Regions from separate parts of the Oceanobacillus sp. NCCP-135 genome, predicted to be linked through region 1. Evidence: a T-box and tRNA genes for the amino acid it is inferred to sense, from the RefSeq annotation. Region 1 holds a T-box; the other holds one or more tRNA genes.
What was found. The T-box of region 1 lies ahead of ileS (isoleucine--tRNA ligase). A T-box ahead of a tRNA ligase gene usually reads a tRNA of that ligase, here a tRNA-Ile.
Positions count from the first base shown of each region.

Region 2: it encodes a tRNA-Ile, which carries the amino acid that the T-box ahead of ileS (isoleucine--tRNA ligase) is inferred to sense. The anticodon was not compared.

Region 1 is NZ_BAAKSZ010000001.1:288,413-296,138, forward strand. It holds gene AC6HVZ_RS01350 (YlmC/YmxH family sporulation protein) at 169-450, shown strand; gene pgeF (peptidoglycan editing factor PgeF) at 504-1,313, shown strand; gene AC6HVZ_RS01360 (YggS family pyridoxal phosphate-dependent enzyme) at 1,341-2,012, shown strand; gene AC6HVZ_RS01365 (cell division protein SepF) at 2,033-2,464, shown strand; gene AC6HVZ_RS01370 (YggT family protein) at 2,471-2,737, shown strand; gene AC6HVZ_RS01375 (YlmH family RNA-binding protein) at 2,750-3,526, shown strand; gene AC6HVZ_RS01380 (DivIVA domain-containing protein) at 3,643-4,146, shown strand; T-box leader at 4,206-4,425, shown strand; gene ileS (isoleucine--tRNA ligase) at 4,470-7,220, shown strand; gene AC6HVZ_RS01390 (ISAzo13 family transposase) at 7,677-7,726, shown strand, end outside.
Region 2 is NZ_BAAKSZ010000008.1:107,026-114,751, reverse strand. It holds gene AC6HVZ_RS08040 (hypothetical protein) at 126-332, shown strand; gene AC6HVZ_RS08035 (hypothetical protein) at 371-898, shown strand; gene phoU (phosphate signaling complex protein PhoU) at 938-1,594, opposite strand; gene AC6HVZ_RS08025 (peptidoglycan D,D-transpeptidase FtsI family protein) at 1,746-3,818, opposite strand; gene AC6HVZ_RS08020 (MFS transporter) at 3,894-5,165, opposite strand; gene AC6HVZ_RS08015 (superoxide dismutase) at 5,280-5,891, opposite strand; tRNA gene AC6HVZ_RS08010 (tRNA-Phe) at 6,115-6,190, opposite strand; tRNA gene AC6HVZ_RS08005 (tRNA-Ser) at 6,397-6,489, opposite strand; tRNA gene AC6HVZ_RS08000 (tRNA-Ile) at 6,511-6,587, opposite strand; tRNA gene AC6HVZ_RS07995 (tRNA-His) at 6,607-6,682, opposite strand; tRNA gene AC6HVZ_RS07990 (tRNA-Met) at 6,698-6,774, opposite strand; tRNA gene AC6HVZ_RS07985 (tRNA-Asn) at 6,779-6,853, opposite strand; gene AC6HVZ_RS07980 (Na/Pi cotransporter family protein) at 7,125-7,726, opposite strand, start outside.

The DNA of each region.
Region 1 (7,726 bases):
GAGAAAAGTAAAGCGGGCTTGCCCAGTACCTAAGAGGTTAACAAGATAAAATTAATTTATATAAACAAAAGGAAAAGGTTTCTATAAATCATTTCCTTTTGTTTTTTTGATTTCTATGAAAATATCTTAGGGGCATGCATATATTTAAAGTAAGGTGGGGTGAATAAAATGATCAAACTTTCAGAATTACAAGTGAAAGAAGTGATAATTATTGATGACGGCAGGCGTTTAGGACATATTTCTGATTTAGAGATCGATACAGACAGTGGCAAGATTATTGCAATTGTAATTATTTTAAAAGAAAAAACTGGTGGATTTTTCGGTAAACCGGATGAGCTGATTATCCACTGGGATCAAATTGTAAGAATCGGATCTGATGTAATTCTTGTAAATGAGGTTAAAAATCCAACATTATACTCAAAAGCATTCTCTAATGGCACTAATTTATAATAAAAACATAATATGATAAAATGGTACAAATATCCTTTTTGGAGGTATCTTTAATGAGTGAACCATTTACACAAAGTAACGAGGTCATTTTACATATAGAAAAATGGCAGAAAATGAATCCTAAATTGAAAGCTGGATTTACAACTAGAAATGGGGGTGTGAGTACTCCCCCATTTAATACATTCAACACAGGATTACATGTACAGGATGATCAACGGGATGTAATTACGAACAGGGAAATACTGGCAAGAGAATTAAATATTCCGTTGAGTAATTGGGTATCTGGGGAACAGGTGCATGATACAACTGTAAAGCACATCAATCTTGATGATAGAGGAAAAGGAGCTATTACGTATAAAAGTTCAATAAAAGGAACAGATGGTTTAATTACGAATGATAAAGGAATCCTATGTACAGCTTTTTTTGCTGACTGCGTTCCATTATATTTTTTTGATCCTAAAACCGAATATATTGGTATTGCACATGCTGGATGGAAGGGTACTATTTTCAGAATAACTGAAAAAGTGGTTCGAGAGCTACAAGCATTAGGGGTAAATAAAACTAATTTAAATGTGGTTATTGGACCTAGTATTTCACAACCTTTCTATGAAGTTGGTGAAAATATAATTAAATATATTGATTCTAAAGATAGAGCAAAGACAGTTATTCCTAAAGAGAATAATCGCTATTTATTAGATTTAAAGCAATTAAATGTAGAAATCCTTTTACAATGTGGTGTATTACGTCATAATATAGATATAACAAATTATTGCACATTCAATGATAAAGATTTATTTTTTTCACATCGAAGAGACAATGGGAAAACGGGTAGGATGTTAGGATTCCTGGGCTTTTCAACATGATTATACTAGGGAGGAGTAATGGTTATAATGGATGTAGCAGCAAATCTTGAACAAATTCGAAAAACTATTGGACAGGCTTGTGAAAAAAGCCAGCGAAATCCAGATGAAATTACAGTGGTTGGTGTAACGAAATATGTTACAATAGAACGAACAGAAGAAACAATTAATGCAGGGATTAAGAACCTTGGCGAAAATCGTTTGGAAGGATTCCTTGAAAAGTTTAATCACTTTGAAGATAAGGTGAAATGGCATTTCATTGGAACATTACAAACACGAAAAGTTAAAGACGTTATCAATAAAGTTGATGCGCTTCATTCATTGGATCGTATATCACTTGCGAAAGAAATTGATAAACGTGCTGCTTCGGAAGTTGACTGTTTTGTACAGGTCAATGTGAGTGGTGAAGAATCGAAGCATGGGCTCGAGTATAATCAAGTGTTTGATTTTATAGAAGAAGTAGCGAAATATGAAAAAGTACATATCGTCGGTTTAATGACAATGGCACCACATATTGAAGATGATGAACGTTTACGAGAGGTTTTTAGAAAATTGGCTGATTTGAGAGATTCCATCACGAAGAAAAAACTACCTCATGCTCCTTGTGAATACTTATCCATGGGGATGAGCAATGATTATGAAATAGCAATTGAAGAAGGAGCAACTCACATTCGATTAGGCTCACGTTTAGTTGGATCATAATATTATCGAGGAGTGAAAAAATGAGTATTAAAAATAAAATCAAAAATTATTTTACGATGGATGACGAGTATGAATATGAATATGTTGAAGAGGAAACAGTACCAGGTAACAAAATAAACGCGGAACAAAAAAATAAAAATGTTGTTAATTTAACAACGATGCAGCAGCCGACATCTAAAGTTGTTCTTTGTGAACCAAGAACATATAATGAAGCACAGGAAATAGCAGATAATATAGTAAATAGAAGAGCTGTCGTTATTAATTTGCAACGGGTAGATAATCATCAAGCAAAGAGAATTGTTGATTTCCTTAGCGGTACTGTTTATGCTGTTAATGGCGATATTCAGAAATTGGGTGCTGAAACATTTCTATGTGCACCTGATAATGTTGATGTTTCTGGAACAATATCCGAGGCATTTGTCGAGGAAGATGAATTTCAAAAAGGATGGTAGTTAATAATGGATCTTTTACATGTAGTACTATACAATGCCTTACTAATATATAGCTATGCAATAATTGTATATATTTTTATGTCATGGTTTCCTGGGGCCCGTGAATCTTCATTTGGTCTCTTTTTAGCTAAAATTTGTGAGCCTTATTTAGAACAATTTCGAAAGTTTATTCCACCACTTGGAATGATTGATTTATCGCCGATTGTTGCAATTTTCGTTTTGATTTTAGCGAGATCCGGTCTCAATGAATTGTTTAAAATGCTCCCATTTTAAAGGAATGACATGATGGATATTTACCAACATTTTAGAAAAGAAGAACAACCATTTATCGATCAAGTTCTAGCTTGGAAAGAGCAGGTGGAACGTACCTATCAGTATAAGCTAACTGACTTTCTTGATCCAAGAGAACAGCAAATTATAGCAATGCTGATTGGACAGGAGAACGATGAATTGAATCTGTATACTAATGGTGGCGGCAATCATGCTGAAAGATGTCGCATGGTTATTGCTCCTTTCTATGAAGAAGTAACGGAGGAAACTCATCAGATGACATTGATGCAGGCAACTTATCAGGATAAGTTTATCACCTTGGAACATCGAGATGTGATGGGTGCGTTTTTATCTATCGGTATTAAGCGTAAGAAACTAGGAGATATATTCGTACGTGATGGATTAGTCCAAATAATAATGGCCGATGAAATAGCTTCATACGTTAAAGCAAATTTAACTTCAATAAATAAAGCTACTATTAAACTGGAGGAAAAACCCCTTTCAACGAAAAAAGAGAATACAGCAAACTGGTTGGAAGTGGATAAAACTGTCTCTTCACTTAGGTTAGACGTAGTGTTAAAAGAAATTTATCATATTTCCAGAAAAGAATCGGCTGAATATATCAGTAAATTACTTGTAAAAGTGAATTATAAGGTAATAGAAGATGGCAAATTTTTAGTTCAGGAGAAAGATTTATTATCGGTCAAAGGAAAAGGCAGAAGTAAGCTCGTTAAAATAAATGGCCGCACGAAAAAAGATAAATGGAAGATAACTGCTGCGATTTTAAAATAAATTATTCAGGTATCTTGCAGGAATTAATAGGTTTTTGTCGAATATAAACATCTAATGTAACTTTGTATTTCTAAACGATAAGCAATCTTATACTATCCCCTAAGGAGGTGGCCGATGTGCCATTAACACCATTAGATATTCATAATAAAGAGTTTACCCGAAGTTTTCGCGGTTATGATGAAGATGAAGTAAATGAATTTTTAGATCAGGTTATTAAAGATTATGAAATAGTAATAAGAGAAAAGAAGGAATTAAAAGAAAAGGTAAATCAACTGGATGAAAAACTGGGTCACTTTACCAACATTGAAGAAACTTTAAATAAATCAATCCTTATTGCTCAGGAAACTGCGGAAGAATTAAAAGGTAATGCAACAAAGGAATCCAAATTAATTATAAAAGAAGCAGAGAAAAATGCTGATCGAATCATAAATGAAGCATTAAGTAAATCACGCCGAATTTCCATGGATGTAGAAGAATTAAAAAAACAGGCAAAAGTATTTCGCACTCGTTTGAAGATGCTTGTAGAAGCACAGCTGGATATGATTGGTACAGATGATTGGGAAGATTTATTCAATGAAGAGCTGGGCGAGGAAAGTGAACTTATTGAGAATAAATCATAGATCTTGACGTAATCTGTAATTTTACATATAATTCATACATATACAGTTAAATACATGTTGTAAATACGTTGACAGAGACAGTATAAGAGCAATGAGCTGGTTAGCGAGTCAGGGATGGTGAAAGCCTGATACAGAACTGTTTTTAGAAAATCACTCTGGAGTATCCATTATGAATTTCAGTAGTAATGGACGTTTCATTCACGTTACGAATTTCGAGTGAATTTAAAATGATTTTTTTAAATTTATAAGGGTGGTACCGCGAGTCTTCTCGTCCCTTTTGGGATGCAGAAGACTTTTTCTATTTAAAAAGGAGGAAGCTTAAAATGGATTATAAGGATACATTATTAATGCCAAAAACAGAATTTCCGATGCGGGGAAATTTGCCTAATAAGGAGCCAAAAAGACAAGAGCATTGGGAAGAAATAAAGTTATATGAAAAGGTTCAGAATAGAACAAAAGGAAGACCGTTGTTTATTTTGCATGATGGCCCTCCATTTGCGAATGGAGATTTGCACATTGGGCATGCGCTTAATAAAATCCTCAAAGACTTTATTACTCGCTATAAATCTATGACAGGTTATCATGCACCATATATTCCGGGATGGGATACACATGGACTACCGATCGAAACAGCATTGACAAAAAATAAAAAAGTAAAGCGCAAGGAAATGAGCATTGCTGAATTTAGAAAACTGTGTGCTGAATATGCTTTAGATCAAGTCGATAGTCAGCGTACACAATTCAAACAGTTGGGTGTACGTGGGGATTGGGATAATCCATATATAACTTTAACGAAGGATTATGAAGCTGCGCAAATTCGGGTGTTTGGGGAGATGGCTAAAAAAGGGTATATTTATAAAGGCTTAAAGCCTGTTTACTGGTCACCCTCATCTGAATCTGCTTTAGCAGAAGCTGAGATTGAATATCAAGACAAACGTTCCCCTTCCATTTATGTATCATTTAAAGTTACTGACGGAAAAGGATTGCTTGAGGGTGGAGAAAAATTTATTATTTGGACAACAACTCCATGGACAATTCCGGCTAACTTGGCAATTAGTTTGCATCCAGATTTAAAATATGTTGTCGTTGAAGTCAATGATGAAAGATATATAATAGCAAATGCATTACTTGAGTTTATTACAGAAGAATTAGCATGGGAGAACCCACAAGTTGTAAAAACCTTTAAAGGTCAAGAAGCAGAAAAAATTATTACGAAACATCCGTTTTATGATCGTGATTCATTAATAATCCTTGGAGAACATGTAACTACAGATGCAGGGACAGGATGTGTTCATACAGCTCCTGGTCATGGGGAAGATGATTTTATTGTTGCTAGGTCTTATGGTATTGACGCATTTTCCCCGGTAGATGATAAAGGTTATTTCACGAATGAAGCTCCTGGATTTGAAGGCTTATTTTATGATGAAGCAAACAAAGCAATCACTGCGAAATTGGAAGAAGTCGGAGCATTGTTAAAACTTACATTTATAACACACTCTTATCCTCATGATTGGCGTACGAAAAAGCCAACGATATTCCGAGCGACATCCCAATGGTTTGCATCCATTAAGGATTTCCGCCAAGATATTTTAAATGAAATCAAGCGTATTAATTGGCATCCATCATGGGGGGAAACCCGACTTTATAATATGGTTCGTGATCGTGAAGATTGGTGTATTTCACGTCAACGTGCATGGGGTGTACCGATTCCTGTTTTTTATGGTGAAGATAATACACCTATCATTACCGACGAGACAATTGAACATGTATCTAAATTATTCAGTGAGCATGGTTCAAACATTTGGTTTGAATTGGAAGCTAAAGATCTCTTACCTGAAGGCTTTATTAGTGAACATAGTCCAAATGGAAAATTCACAAAAGAAACGGATATTATGGATGTTTGGTTTGATTCAGGTTCATCACATGAAGCAGTATTACTCGGAAGAGAGGATCATAAGCGCCCGGCAGATCTCTATCTGGAAGGTAGTGACCAATATCGAGGTTGGTTTAATTCATCTTTATCTACCGCTGTTGCTGTAACAGGTAAAGCACCATATAAAAATATTATCAGTCATGGCTTTGTATTAGATGGTAATGGTCGTAAAATGAGTAAATCTCTGGGGAATGTTATGGTTCCTGCTAAGGTGCAAAAGCAATTGGGTGCAGACATTTTACGATTATGGGTATCGTCTGTTGACTATCAGGCAGATGTACGTATTTCCAATGATATTTTAAAACAGACATCCGAAGCGTACCGTAAAATCCGTAATACATTCCGCTTTATGCTTGCAAACCTTGCTGATTTTGATCCGAAAACAGACCGAGTTCCTGAGGCAGAATTAGAAGAAGTGGATCGTTATATGCTTCATCGGCTGCAGCAATTAGTAAGCGATGTACGTGAAAATTATGAGAAATTCGAGTATTCACCGATTTTTCATCAGATCCATAATTTCTGTGCGGTTGATTTAAGCTCGTTTTATCTGGATTTTGCAAAAGATATATTATATATTGAGGCTAAAGATCATAAACGCCGCCGCAGTATTCAAACAGGTTATTATGAAACAATAACAACCCTGGTTAAATTACTGACACCAATTATTCCACATACAATGGATGAAGTATGGGAGTATATCCCAGGAGTGGAAGAAGAAAGTGTACAGTTGACAGATATACCTGAGCCAAGAAAAATAGTGGATTTAGATGTAGTAAAATGGGATCACTTTATGACTATTCGTAATGATGTATATAAAGCATTGGAAGAAGCAAGAAATGAAAAAGTAATTGGAAAATCATTGGAAGCTAAAATAGTAGTCGTTCCAAAAGATATGCAAACAAAAGAAGTATTAACTTCAATGGAACATCTGCATCAATATTTAATTGTATCTGAAGCTGTAGTTAGTGACAGCAATGCAGATTCCAAAGAATATAAGTATGTCGATGTGGCAGTGGAAAAGCATCCTGGTGAAAAATGTGAACGGTGCTGGATGGCATCCAATACGGTCGGAGAAGATAATGATCATCCTGAACTGTGTACACGATGTGCAGATGTTGTAAAAGAACATTACGGAGCATAAATTTTAATAAATTACTCCTCATACTTTGTAAAATTAAAGACAGGTGATGGTATATGAAGTCCTTAAAATCAACGATTTGTCTTTAATGTTGCACATTATATTACTAAAGGTACATCACTATTTTTGAGTGGTGTACTTTTTTTCTGCTTAGGAAATTATAAAATTTAAATGCTGTGGATAACTTAGGGATCTTAAAATATAAAGCTCCTAAATCAGAAAAACCCGGACATACTTTTATGCAGATGATACACTACATGGCTCTTTCTCAAAGACGGTGATATTCATCCGTAAGTTCCCCTGCTTTTAGAACAGTATAGACGTTGATCAGTTCAATACTAGCTCGGCTGCCTCCCCTGCGTAAAGACCGTTTATGTTTCCTTTTTATCATTCTATTTGAGAAAGAGCCCACTACATTGGGATAATATAAAAAGAAATGAGTGTATCTTTATGAAAAAAATGACTAATTTTACTGATCAGGATCGAATCAGATATAAAACTATTTTCAA
Region 2 (7,726 bases), on a different contig from region 1:
TTCAGACTCAATTATAATAGCAGATTTTTAAAGAACTAGCAAGAATCTAATGGAAAAAATTTATCTTTTCTCCTGTCCCATTCTATGTTATAACTAAGAGTGAACATGAATTGGAGGGAATCAGATTGATTTTTGTAATATTTTCCATCATTGCTGTTGCGATTGTCTTATTTGTATTATCCTATTTTATGAATGATAAGTTTGAAGAATTGGAAAGTCAATTAGAACAATTATCCATAACAACAATGCAGGATACCTATCAAATGAAGAAAAAAATTAAAATATTGGAAGAAGAATTACTCCCTCAGGATCTGAATTCAAAAGAGAACTAAGAACCTGACAGGAAACTTATCACGAAAAGGAGAAGAATATGAAAAAACCAGTACGCTCATTCGCAATTGGTCTGCTTACAGCAGGGGTAATCTTGCTGGTCACTTTTTACTTAGTTGATAAACCAGAGGCCGAGGGAAAAACGGTTGAGGACATGATCCCTTTAGTTGAAAAAGAGGGGTATCGGGTTATAACTGAAGAGGAGTATATTTCATTATCAGTTAACAATGATAATAACACAGAAGAGGAAAATACAGCTGCTGATGAAGAAGATGAAGTAGCTAATGAAGATAATACTTCAGAAAAGGATACTTCTACAGATGAAGATGCCTCCAAAGAAGATACTGCTGAAGAAAATGATGTTATCACATACACGTTAACCATCGAATCTGGAATGACTTCTACTGCTATTAGCTCCGTATTGGAAGATAAGCAAATTATTGAGGATTCCAATGAATTCAATAAGTATCTTGACGATCAGGACTACAGTTTAAAAATACAAATTGGCGAATATCAATTATCAAATGAGATGAGTTTCTATGAACTAGCTGAAGCAATAACAAAATAAGCTATATGGCAGCAATGAATCATGCTGCCATATAGCTTTTTAATTTAAATTATAGTTTTCTCCTTTTACTAAAAACAAAATACTTTCTCCAATGTTTGTTATATGATCTGCAAATCGTTCAAGATATCTTGCTGAAAAAGCTATTTGCATAACGTATTGAATTTTATCAGGATTGGTTGCCGTTTCTCCGAGCATTTCACTAATAATAAGCTTATATAGTTTATCCACTTTATCATCCATCTGAGATAGTTTTCTTGCAATCGTGATGTCCTCATATTTAAAAGCATTCGTGGCTGTCTGTAACATCTCCATGCAAAGATCATGCATTGTTTTAAGTCCCTCTGGAATAAGAGATTTATCGTTCTTTCCTAAATGGATCGTTGATTTTGCAATGTTTTTTGCATTGTCAGCCATCCGTTCTATATCTGTAGTAATTCTTACTGCAATAATAAGTCTGCGTAAATCTGTTGCAACAGGCTGCTGTTTTGCTATAAGTAGAATTGTTTTATCATTAATCTCCATTTCTATTCTGTCTATATCTTTGTCTTTTGCGATAATTCGATTTGCTAATTCAATATCCTGGCTGTAGAGTGCTTCAATTGATTCACTTAAAGCTTTACCTGATAAGTTTGCAAGTGCAATAATATCTTCATTAATTTCTTCCATTTCATTTTGAAATTGGTTACGTGTCGTCATTTTCCCACCTCAGTCTTCTTATTATCATAATATAATATGTTTGTTTATATTAATCATAGTGGAATCATGTTAATCACCTATTAACCGATTGTAAAATTCATGTAAATAATTGCCTATAAAAAATCCCCTTATATCCTTCAGGGGATTCATATCATTCCTCGTTATCATCTTTTTCCTCTTCATCTCTGACTTCTTTCATATCGAAATACGTATCCAGAATCCTTTCACCAATCGCATGGTTGATCGGATGCTGCTGTGATTGATTACCCAGCTTGGGAACAATTACAGCAAACGCAATCTCCGGTTCATCAAAGGGAGCATACCCTATGAGCGAAAGATTTTCCGTATCTATTTGAATTCCATCTCTAAAAAATTCATGTTCTGCTGTACCTGTTTTACCTGCCGGGTTATATTCCTTATCTGCAAAGTATCTGTAACCAGTACCACCAGGTGTTTGAAAAGCCCGGCGGAACCCTTCTTGAACTCTTGCTATATTGCTATCACTCATTTGGATTCGATTCAATACTTCTGTATTTATACTTTCACGAACAGGACCTAAAGCCTTCTCAGAATTACTCGGTTCCCTGATTTCCTTTAAAAAATGTGGACGAACACGGTATCCATCATTTGCAATCGTAGCCGTATATTGCGCTACTTGCATTGTTGTAAATGTGTCATACTGACCTATTGCATTGTCGAGAAACTTTCCAGCCCGCAATTCGCCAACGACGCCAGTTGCTTCGTATGGGAAATCTATTCCTGTTTTAATACCAAGTCCAAATTGTCTGAAATAATTACGCATTTCCTGAAAATAGTTATCTTCTGTGAATACTAAAGGATCATTTTGCTGAAAGTTATATTGCCCTCCCATTCGCATAGCAATATAAAACATGTATACGTTTGAGGACATCCTTAAGGCATCCAGATCGTTTACAGTTCCCAGGTTCCTCCAGGATCCTTTTGGGTCTGAACCTTTGATTCTCAATGGTCTATCATAAAAAGTCTGTCCTGGGACGATCACACCTGATTCATATCCTGCAAGTACTGTTGCACCTTTTACAACCGATCCAGCGAGGTGTGCGTCATATAAAGTTCTATATGCTGCATTTTCATATTCGTTTTTTTCCCTATTATAATGCTGTCCTGATACCGCCAATAATTCACCCGTTTGAGGATCAATCACTACGGCAAGTGCATCTTCCAGTTCAGGATTTGAATACTTGGTAAGAGCTGTTTGCAATTCCTCTCTTACAATTTTATCAACTTCCTTTTGGAATTCCATATCAAGTGTCAGAACTAAATCTTTCCCGCGTTGACCTTGTACGACCGTTTTTGCATCGATCACTTTCCCACTTTTATCAGTAGTATATTGAATTTGCTCTTTTCTTCCTCGTAATACTTCTTCATATTGGTCTTCTAAACCGCTTTTCCCAACCCGATCATTCCGACTATATCCCCTTGTTAAGTAATATTCTAGCTTTTCGGCAGGAATCCCCTCTTCTTGTGTCGATATGGAACCGAGCAGGTTTTTGAAAGTATCTCCATATGGATGTTCCCTATCCCAATCTGTAGTTGCATTAATACCAGGCAATTCATCAAGATGTTCAGCAACCCTTGCATACTCTTGTGATGTTACATCTTTATTTTTTACAATCTGTGGTGTTAGTGAGTATGCTTTGTCCAATTCCTTTTTAATTGCTATTATTTCTAATTCCTCTTTTGAAAAATTTTCAATTTCCTCATCCGTTATTAGCTTTAATGTTTCATCATACTCTTTCGCATTATCCAGTTTTTCTTTTGCTTCATCGGATAATCTATCAACTGCTTCCTCTTTATTTTCCAGATACCAGTACTCTCTTCTGTTTCGATCAGTTATACCGTCTAAGTACTCTTCGCTATCCATGGAAATATACTTAGCTAAATCTTTAGCTACATCCAATCTATCTTTTGCCTGAGTTCCTTTTGCTGGTGTATACGTAATCGAATATAATGGTTTATTATCGACAATGACATTATGATTTCGATCATATATTTTTCCTCTTGGAACAGGGATCTTAGTTGTATCCTGAATTGTCCGGTCAATTTCTTTTTGAAAGTCTTCCCCATTTAAAATCTGTACAACCCCCAACTGAAGAATTAGAACAGAAAATAATAAAAATACAACAAAAAATAAAATATTTAAGCGGAAGGGAAGCTGTGCTTTTTTTTGTTTCTTTTTTTTCATCTTTTCTCCCCCATTGAATACATTTTCTTTATATCATTACTATTATAGCATGTATTTAATAAGATTCTAAGGGGTTTACCTATTTTTTTCATCTGGTATCTGTTCTTTGATCAAAACTTCTTTTTTCGGCTGGGTTCCAAGATGAACATTTCTTATACAAAAGTAAATGAATAGATGACCAGAACCAAATACAACTAATAAAACAGGAATTATTTTTTCTGGATTAACGACAGAAACTGCTAATAGAAAAACAAGTATGGAAATTACTCGTCCTATATTAACAAACAACTCCCGCACCACAATATATTCCACACGCATATCCTTTGCCTTCCACGCTTTTCCAATGACATCATAAGTCATAGAAACATAAGGTACACTTATAATTGGATATGCAATCCCAATAACAACTGCATAGATCATCAGCAGCATGTAACTTATATTGAATAAAATGATAAAGATGGAGAAAAAGAGAATTAATCCCCCAAGCAATATAGCCTTTTTTCTTAATGGCGGTTTAATAAATTTTGTAGCTATAAAATAAAAGACGATTGAAAGTCCAGATAAAAATACATTAAACATGCCTAAAGCAAATTCGCTTTTAGTTACGAGAAAGACCCATATAGATATTACAAATAAAAATATTCCTTCTCTCAGACCTTGAAAAACATGTGCATATAATATTCTGCCCCAGTTTTTATTATGCTGTCTTTCCTCAAGTATTCTTTTAAAATAAAAATCCCCTTCTGCCTGCCGTCGTTTTAAAAAGAAACTGAATACAACAGCGCTGATAAACAAGATAAAAGATATCGTAAAAATGGTTGTATAGCCTATATTTGCTTCCATTTTAGCTATTAAGATACCAGCCAATAATGGACCAATCATTCCGCCAAACGACTGCAATACACCTAAAAACCCATTAAAGAAATCTCTTGTTTCCGGTTCAGTAATCTCAAATGTCAATACATTAAATGCAAGCCAGTAAAATCCGTATCCAATACCTAGTAGACTGCCCAACATGAAATTATAAGTAGATGATTTATCTCCAATAATTAACACACTTAAAAAAAATAGAGATAAAAAAATTACCCCTAGTCTTAACACAATTACCCGGTCTATTTTTTTTGCAAGTTTACCTGCTATGATAAAGGTAATTGGCTGAAATAAGCATACTGCCAAATTGTACATCGCAATTGTAATATAGTCACCGGACTGCTTCCATAAATAAATATTTACAAATGTATTAGATAAAAAAATCCCTAATGAATAGAGACCTCCGATTACTAATAAAAATAATAAATCCCGACTAACATCTATCTGTTCATGAAAATACCGCAAACTTTTTCTCATATACAAATACTCCTTTTGTGTCATTTATAGTGTGAACATTTGAGTATCAGATATACAAAAATGCGGCATGAAAAAACACACACTGAATTTTATCAGTGTGTGTTATGATCGATTTTATTTTGCTGCATTATAGTTTTTTGTAACTTCATCCCAGTTTACTACGTTCCAGAATGCTGAAGCGTAATCAGGACGTTTATTTTGATATTTCAGGTAATAAGCATGCTCCCAAACGTCAAGACCAAGAATGGGTGATTTACCTTCCATTAATGGGCTGTCCTGGTTTGGTGTGCTTGTTACCTCAAGCTCGCCATTGTTGGATACAAGCCATGCCCAACCGGATCCAAAACGAGCTGCTGCTGCATTTTGAAATTCTTCTTTAAATTTTTCAAAGCTACCAAATTTCGCATTAATTTTATCAGCTAATTCCCCGGATGGTTCTCCACCACCATTTGGTGACATTACTTTCCAAAAAAGACTGTGGTTAGCATGTCCACCACCATTGTTACGTACTGCTGTACGAGCGCTTTCTGGAACTGCATCTAAATTACTGATTAAATCTTCAATCGATTTTACTTGAAGATCTGCATGTCCTTCCAAAGCACCATTCAATTTAGTAACATACGTGTTATGATGCTTCGTATGGTGAATGTTCATCGTTTCTTTATCGATTGTTGGTTCTAGCGCATCGTATGCATATGGTAATTCTGGTAATTCAAATTTTGCCATAACTAAAATTCCTCCTCTAATAATATTATTATTAAAAGGGACCTGAATATTCACCCTTTAAATATAAGGTTAGCAGAGCTTTACCCCGCTTGCAAATCATATGCACTTATACAAAAGCTAAATAATACGATATACGTATTATTCCATTCTTACTTTTTAAAGAAAGCTACTTTCTAAGCAGAATATAAAAAAAACAAGCTAACCGCTTGTTATTAGTAAATAGTGGTGGCTCGGGACGGAATCGAACCGCCGACACAGGGATTTTCAGTCCCTTGCTCTACCGACTGAGCTACCGAGCCTTAAATTAGTATTAAATTCTGTTCTCGCATCTTAAATAACTTCGATGTTAATTCAAAGATGTTTTGTGCTCGTCGTGTTGCAAGTTTATTCAGTGGTGATACAATCCTCGCAAGCCTGCACATGAATGTTAATCGAGAAAATTTGTGGCTCTTCCAGCTGACTGAGTTTGCCAAACCCAATTTTGATTCTGACTTCTGTATATGTATGGAGGAGGTAGAGGGATTCGAACCCCCGCGCGGTTTGACCCGCCTGTCGGTTTTCAAGACCGATCCCTTCAGCCGGACTTGGGTATACCTCCGAGAAGTTTAATGATTATTTATGGTGGACCCTGCAGGATTCGAACCTGCGACCGATCGGTTATGAGCCGATAGCTCTAACCAACTGAGCTAAGGGTCCTTCATTTTATTTAGCTTTATGGGGCGACCGGTGGGGATCGAACCCACGTATGCCGGAGCCACAATCCGGTGCGTTAACCACTTCGCCACGACCGCCGTAATATTATTTTTTGGTAGCGGCGGAGGGGATCGAACCCCCGACCTCACGGGTATGAACCGTACGCTCTCGCCAGCTGAGCTACACCGCCATATTGGCTCCACAGGTAGGATTCGAACCTACGACCGATCGGTTAACAGCCGATAGCTCTACCACTGAGCTACTGTGGAATAATCTACAAATATCTATTATTTAAATTAGAATGATCTATCATGTTTTATTTTCATTTAAAATAACAGCGACGAAATATAATTTACCATGTTCGACAAGATCTGTCAATATCTTTTTTTCGTTTCAAAACATGTGATATGTAAGGTCTTAAAGCGACAATATATATAATAGCATTTTAAAAATTAGATTTCAATACTTTTATTAAAAATTTGTATAAACATGTAAAATAATAAACAAAGAGAAGGGAGAAGACCCCTTCTCTTTGTTTATTTATTCACCTAAAACTTCTTCAGCAATATTTACAGCATGATCTCCTATCCGTTCAAGGTTACTAATAATATCAACAAATACTATACCTGCAGAACCACTGCAAAGACCTTCGTTCATGCGGATAATATGTTTTTTGCGATAAGTACGTTCCATTTTATCGATTTGATCTTCTTTTTGTACGACGGCAAGCGCTTCTTCCCTATCCGTATTCTCCAGAGCTTTTATAGCTTGCTTAACCGTTAAAATAGTTAATTCAAACATATCATTAAGATCTTGCTGTGCTTGTTCAGTCAAATGAACTTTATTAGAAATTTTATAATCATTAAGTTCAATAATATTTTCAAAATGATCTCCAATACGTTCGATGTCGCGTACAGTATCCATTAATTCTGTATGCTTGGCACTCTCTAATTCCGATAGTGAACCTGCAGATACATTGATAAGGTATTCCGTTATTTCACGATCAAGGTTATTTAAGGCACCTTCAATTTGCATTGCCATTTCAGAATGCTTTTGATTATGTGTGGTTAAATAAAGATTTGTCTCTTCAAGCCCCTGTGTTGCATAATCACCCATTCTAATAACTTCCGCTTTTGCCTGGT